One region of the Pilosibacter sp. NGB245 genome, then DNA from elsewhere that is predicted to be linked to it. Evidence: predicted binding sites of a transcription regulator. Region 1 holds the regulator's gene; each other region holds the start of a gene.
What was found. Region 1 encodes Rex, which represses fermentation and respiration genes when NADH is low (regulators of the CRP and FNR family bind a similar motif). Its sites were predicted from a motif close to ATTGTTAANNNNTTAACAAT; they were not measured.
Positions count from the first base shown of each region.

Region 2: the regulator Rex is predicted to act here: its motif matches at 942-961, upstream of ACXMYH_RS12435 (acetyl-CoA C-acetyltransferase).
Region 3: the regulator Rex is predicted to act here: its motif matches at 1,117-1,136, upstream of fucO (lactaldehyde reductase).

Region 1 covers NZ_CM171584.1:1,486,557-1,488,826, reverse strand. The annotation lists gene ACXMYH_RS06800 (NAD(P)H-hydrate dehydratase) at 1-261, opposite strand, end outside; gene acpS (holo-ACP synthase) at 258-602, opposite strand; gene ACXMYH_RS06790 (redox-sensing transcriptional repressor Rex) at 620-1,312, opposite strand; gene abc-f (ribosomal protection-like ABC-F family protein) at 1,574-2,270, opposite strand, start outside.
Region 2 covers NZ_CM171584.1:2,789,023-2,791,292, reverse strand. The annotation lists gene ACXMYH_RS12440 (butyryl-CoA:acetate CoA-transferase) at 1-683, opposite strand, end outside; gene ACXMYH_RS12435 (acetyl-CoA C-acetyltransferase) at 1,066-2,250, shown strand.
Region 3 covers NZ_CM171584.1:3,211,784-3,214,053, reverse strand. The annotation lists gene fucO (lactaldehyde reductase) at 1-1,067, opposite strand, end outside; gene ACXMYH_RS14320 (TetR/AcrR family transcriptional regulator C-terminal domain-containing protein) at 1,245-1,826, opposite strand; gene yfcC (putative basic amino acid antiporter YfcC) at 2,058-2,270, opposite strand, start outside.

The DNA.
Region 1 (2,270 bases):
GTCCCGTCCCGGGAACAGGATCTTCACATCATATCCCTTTAAGAACAGCATCCTGGCGGCGGCCACTCCGTCTGCCCCGTTATTTCCAAAACCGCAGACGGACCAGACTGTCTCTGCCTGTTCTCTCTTAAGGATCTCTTCCGCTTTCTCCGCAACGGCAAGAGCCGCCCGCTCCATCAGCACCAGGGACGGGATCCCGTACCCCCTGATGGACCTGGTGTCAAACGCTTTCATTTCTTTTCCGCTCAGAACTGCTTTCATCCGGCATCCCCCTCTCCGACGGCAAACGCCATCGCATGGTCCTTCGTGTCAGAGATCGACACTTGAATCGTCCTGATCCCGAGCTCCTCCGCCTTCATCTCTGCTCCCGCATGAAGTTCGACATACGGCTTTCCAAGCGGGTCCCTTAAGACCTCCACATGGACCGGCATAAAGTCCCGGAATCCCGTTCCAAACACCTTCGCTACTGCTTCTTTAACCGCAAAAGTGCCGGCAAGGACCCGGGGATCACCCTTTGCCTGCCGGCGCTCGCGCTCGGTATAGATACGCGTCAAAAAAGCCTCTTTTTCACAGGCTTTTTTCACACGCTCAATTTCGATCAAATCACAGCCAACTCCAATCAACATGTCTCATTGGTTCCCGTCTGTTCTGCTTTTTCCTTTGCTTTCCGCTCCCGCTCATCCTGCATGCTGCAGACACGGTAGGAAAGACGCATTAGGCTCTCGGAAAGATGTACATTCTCAACGACTACATCATCCGGCACATTTAAGTCTGTATGGGCAAAATTCCAGATCGCCTTGATCCCGGCTTTTACCAGGCGCTCCGCGATCTCCGGTGCTTTGGACTTCGGGATCGTGAGAGCCGCGATCTGTACTTCATTGTCGACAATAAACTGCTCCAGGTCATCGATCCCGCGGATCTCGACTCCGCGGACCACAAGACCGATCAGGCGCGGGTTGATATCGAACATTCCCTTGATCATAAAGCCGCGCTTCTCAAAATTTGTATAGTTGGCGATCGCCTGACCTAAGTTTCCGGCACCGATGATAATGAGGTTGTGCTGTCTGTCGATCCCCAGGATCCTCGCGATCTCGGTGTAGAGATATTTCACATTGTATCCGTATCCCTGCTGTCCAAAGCCGCCGAAATTGTTAAGATCCTGACGGATCTGGGACGCTGTCACCTTCATTCTGGCACTCAGTTCGTTGGAAGAGATCCTCTCGATCCCCTCCTCCATCAGTTCGCCCAGATATCTGTAATAACGCGGAAGTCTTGAGATTACCGCCTTTGAGATCTGTCTCTCGTCTGTCATTTTCTAGTTCCACCTTCTCAGTATAACGCTGTCTTTTATTATACCTATATCTATATTATTTGTCAAATCTTTGTCAGTAAAATGCGCAAACTGCCCAGACGGAAAAATGCCCCGCCCGAAATCTCCCCAGACCGGACGAAGCATTTTCCTTTGAGTATGTCTGTATTCGTAAGCATTCAATCCTGCATTCCCACAGGGCCGAGAGCTCACTCTGTATAAAAGCCTGCCCCTTTTGCAGCGCGGGCTGTTAGACAGTCATGATCATTCTGCAAGTTCTTCCCACTTTTCATAGAGAACTTCCAGTTTTCCTGCGATCTCCTCTTTTTCCTTGTTTAACTCCATGAGTTTCGCAACGTCGGAGAATACGCTCTCATCGCAGAGGAGGCCGTCGATCTCCCCGTCTCTTGTCTCCAGCTTGTGGATCTCATCCTCGACCTTCTTTAAATCGTTCTGGCGTTTTCTCTGGCGGGCCTGTTCTTCCTTCTGAGCCTTCCAGTCGAGCTTTCCGCCGGCATCCGCTGCCGGATTCTCCACAGCCTTTCCGGCAGTCTCCGCCGCCGCTCCTGTCTTCGACGCGCCGAATCCGACGATCCCGCCGGCACTCTCCGGCGCCTCGTTTCCGAAATGGGCCGTCATCATCGCGTCATGTTTTTCCAGATAATAATCGTAATTTCCGATATAATTCATCATCCGCTTTCCGGTGAGATCCAGGATCCTCGTCGCGGTCTTGTTGATAAAATAACGGTCATGGGAGACATAGAGCACAGTTCCGCCGTAGTGGCTCAGCGCGTTCTCCAGAATCTCCTTCGATGTGATATCCAGATGGTTTGTCGGCTCATCGAGGATCAGGAAGTTCGCCTCGGAGAGCATGAGCTTTGCAAGCGACACACGTCCTCTCTCACCGCCGCTCAGATCCCCGATCCGTTTAAACACGTCATCCCCGGTGAACAGGAACGCC
Region 2 (2,270 bases), 1.3 Mb from region 1:
ACTGCGTTCGGCATTCCGCCGATACCGAGCTGTAAGCATGCTCCGTCCGGGATCTCCTCAAGGATCAGCTTTGCAACTGCTTCATCGACATCGCTTGCAGCTGCAGCGCCGCCCATCTCAGCGATCGCCGGGTTGTCACCTTCTACGATCATGTCAACGTGGGAGATATGAACACCTTCCTCAGTACCGCCGAAGCATACCGGCATATTTTCATTTACTTCCACGATAACGACCTTGGAGGTCTCGCAGACAGCAGCCATATGGGATGCGTTCGGTCCGAAGTTGAAGAAGCCGTGCTCGTCCATCGGGGAAACCTGGAAGACAGCGACATCCGGCTTGTTCTGGGATTCTCTGTAATATCTCGGAAGCTCGGAGTAACGGAGCGGAGCGTAGTAGCAGAAGCCCTGTGCGATCGCTTTTCTCTCGATCCCGCTCATATGCCAGGAGTTCCATGTCATATGTTCAGCCGGGTTCTCGATCTTGAAGATCTCCGGTACCCACATTAAGATACCGCCGCGGAAGTTTACGTCAGTTAATTCCGGAAGTCTTTTTGCGATTTCCTTATCGACTGCGATCGGAGTTGCTGTTGTCCAGCCGTAATCGACCCAGTCACCGGATTTGATAACGGAAGCTGCTTTCTCAGCGGAAACCAGCTTTTCCTGATACATCTGTTTGAAATCCATTTTAATACCCTCTCTTTGTAACCATAAAAATATTACTGCATCTCAGAACTTTGCCGGGATCATAGGATCCGGGGCTAAACTCTGACATTATTTTATCATTATCTGCCGGCAAGGTCAAGAAATCCGGTGAAAAAGGAATAGAAAGAAATGGTAAAACATGACAAAAACAGAAAGTGACGCGTCAGAGCATAAAAGTAACTTTTGTACGAAATGAAGAGTAAAGTTCCTAATTTGTTTAGAAAAAATATATAAAAAGCTTTTGATAATGATTTGACAGCAAAACGGTTTGGTGATATGATTAGTTATACATAATATACTGCCTTGCTTATGGAAAAATATATGGTGTAGAGCTTGGCAGCGGTATGATGAGGAGGAAAAGAAAATGGCAAAGAAAGTTGTACTTGCAGGTGCATGCCGTACGGCAATCGGAACAATGGGTGGCGAATTAAGCACAGTACCGGCTCCGGAACTTGGCGCAATCGTAATCAAAGAGGCTTTAAAGAGAGCAGGAGTTGCTCCGGAAGCTGTTGACCAGGTTTACATGGGCTGCGTAATCCAGGCTGGTCAGGGACAGAACGTAGCACGTCAGGCTACATTAAAAGCTGGTCTCCCGATCGAGGTTCCGGCTGTTACGATCAATGTTGTATGCGGTTCCGGTCTTGAGGCTGTCAACATGGCTGCTGAGATGATCCTTTCCGGTGACGCTGATATCGTTGTTGCAGGTGGTATGGAGAACATGTCCATGGCTCCGTATGCTATGATGAAGGGCCGTTACGGATACCGTATGGGCAATGCTACATTAGTTGATACAATGGTTAACGATGCTCTCTGGGATGCATTCAACAACTACCACATGGGTATCACAGCTGAGAACATCTGCGATCAGTGGGGTCTTACAAGAGAAGAACTGGACAAGTTCGCTGCAGTAAGCCAGCAGAAGGCAGAGGCTGCTCAGAAGTCCGGCGCATTCAAGGACGAGATCGTTCCGGTAGAAGTCAAGAAGAAAAAAGAGACAGTTATCGTAGATACAGATGAAGGCCCGCGTCACGGAACAACGGTTGAGACTCTCGGTAAGTTAAAACCGGCATTCAAGAAAGACGGCGGCTTAGTTACAGCTGGTAATTCTTCAGGAATCAACGACGGTGCAGCAGCAGTTGTTGTTATGAGCGAAGAGAAAGCTAAAGAGCTCGGTGTTAAGCCGATGGCTACATGGGTTGCCGGTGCTCTCGGCGGCGTAGATCCGAAGATCATGGGTATCGGACCGGTTGCAGCTACAAGAAAAGTTCTTAAGAGAACAGGCATGGAGATCAAAGACTTCGATATCATCGAGGCTAATGAGGCATTCGCTGCACAGTCTGTAGCAGTAGGTAAGGAGCTTGGCTTTGACCTTAACAAGTTAAACCCGAACGGCGGCGCGATCGCTCTCGGACACCCGGTAGGAGCTTCCGGATGCCGTATTCTCGTTACACTTCTTCATGAGATGGAGAAGGCAGATGCTAAGAAGGGTCTTGCAACTCTTTGCATCGGCGGCGGAATGGGCTGTGCTACAATCGTAGAGAGAGACTAATCTGATCTGGGACATAGACA
Region 3 (2,270 bases), 1.7 Mb from region 1:
TGTGCGGACTCCGCAAGGAACGGAAGGTCTTCCTCTTTGATCGCCTCAAGGACAGACGGAATTCCGACATCCGCGGAAAGCTTCTTGACAGCGTCAACAGCAGCTTTCCGGTATTCGTCCTGAGACATGGAATCAACATTTGCAACGCCCATTGCACGTGCGATCTCACGGTATTTCTCGCCGGTACATTCCTGATTATATTCCATAACGATCGGAAGCATCATTGCGCAGGCAACACCGTGCGGGGTATCATAGACAGCACCGAGTGTGTGTGCCATGGAGTGGGCGATACCAAGACCAACATTGGAGAAGCCCATACCGGCAATGTACTGACCGAGAGCCATTCCCTCGCGGCCTTCCTTTGTGTTTGCTACAGCACCGCGCAGAGATCTTGAGATGATCTCGATGGCTTTCAGATGGAACATATCGGTCATTTCCCAGGCAGCCTTTGTTGTATAGCCTTCGATGGCATGGGTCAGGGCATCCATACCTGTAGAAGCGGTAAGTCCCTTCGGCATGGAGGACATCATATCAGGGTCAACGATCGCAATGATCGGCATGTCATGCGGGTCAACGCATACAAATTTACGTTTTCTCTCGATATCGGTGATAACATAGTTGATCGTAACTTCGGCAGCAGTACCGGCTGTTGTCGGAACGGCGATGATCGGAACACACGGTTTTTTCGTCGGTGCAACACCCTCAAGACTTCTTACATCCTCAAATTCCGGGTTTGCGATGATGATGCCGATCGCTTTGGAGGTATCCATGGAGGAGCCGCCGCCGATGGCGATCAGGTAGTCAGCGCCGGATGCCTTAAAGGCTTCAACACCGTGCTGGACATTCTGGATCGTCGGGTTTGCTTTAATATCGGAGTAGAGCTCGTAGTCAAGACCGTTTGCGGTCAGAATGTCGGTTACTTTGGCGGTAACCTTGAATTTTACGAGATCCGGGTCGGAACATACGAACGCCTTTTTAAAGCCGTGGGCTTTTGCCTCGTTCGCGATCTTCTGAATCGCGCCTGCTCCGTGATAAGATGTCTGATTTAACATAATACGATTTGCCATGATAAAAAACTCCTTCCATGAATACTTGAACTCAAAAGCTTTCTGTGCCTTTGTTATTATATTAACAAATCCGAAGGGCAAAAAGAAAGTTACAGAAAAGGCCAAGTGTAACACTTCAAGGAAAATCGACATATTGCAAAAGAAAGATATGGAAAAATTGTGCAAAATAACAATAGATCAGGACAGCAGATGAAGCTCAAGAAACAGATCCCGCAATGCTGCCGGCATCGCGCGGACGAGAAGCCCGGCAAACTGGGACGGGGTCAGGTCCATGCCACCGAGAACCCACTTTACGGTCATGGTGATCGAGCCCTGACAGTACATTTCCAGAAGAAAATGGATCTCAGGGCTGGCCGGTCTGCCGCTTTTTTCCCGGATCAGATTTTCATAAAAGGCGAGGATCAGCTTAAAATCATGCTCCCGCAGGGAATTCTGCCTGTCATAGCGGAATGCGGCGGCAAAAAATGCCTTTTCCTCCTGAATATATGTAAATTTTTTCTCCAGGCTGTCAAGGACCGTGGTCCCGCGGCCCATATGTTCAAAGGAGCGGGCGAGGAGCTTGTCGAAATACCAGTTGATCAGGTCATATTTATCAAGAAAATTCCGGTAAAAGGTCTGGCGGGTGACGCCGCAGCGCTCTGTGATCTGGCGGACAGTGATCGCATCGACCGGAGTTGTCTTTATGCATTCCTTCATGGCTGCGGCGAGACGGTATTTTGTTTTTTCCCCCTTCATGGCAGGCGCGCTGGATTCGATCATTAAAAGCTCCTTTCTCCGGTATCGCGGCCGGTGCTATCGTATTCAGTAAATTCTATCATATTTTTCCCAAGGGAGAAAGTCTTTTTGCTCCGGTTAGCTCCTTCTTCAGATATCATCGGGAAGCGTTCAAAAAAACCCCGTATTATCCGCGATCGAGTCACGCGGATGATACGGGGTTTTTGCTATACCTGAATTAGCTTCAGATGGCTGATACCGAAGGCAGACCGATTTTTATGAGAGACCGATCAAAACGGCAAGGATCACAGCGATGGATCCGAAAGTAAACAGGACAGCCTGGAATTTGATCTGGAATTTTGCCCATTTGCCCCAGTCGAGCTTTGCTGCGGCCAGCGCGCCTAAGAGGCAGCCGGAGGTCGGAACGATGAAGTTTGTGAAGGCGTCACCAAGCTGGTACGCAACAACAGCAACCTGTCTCTCGACACC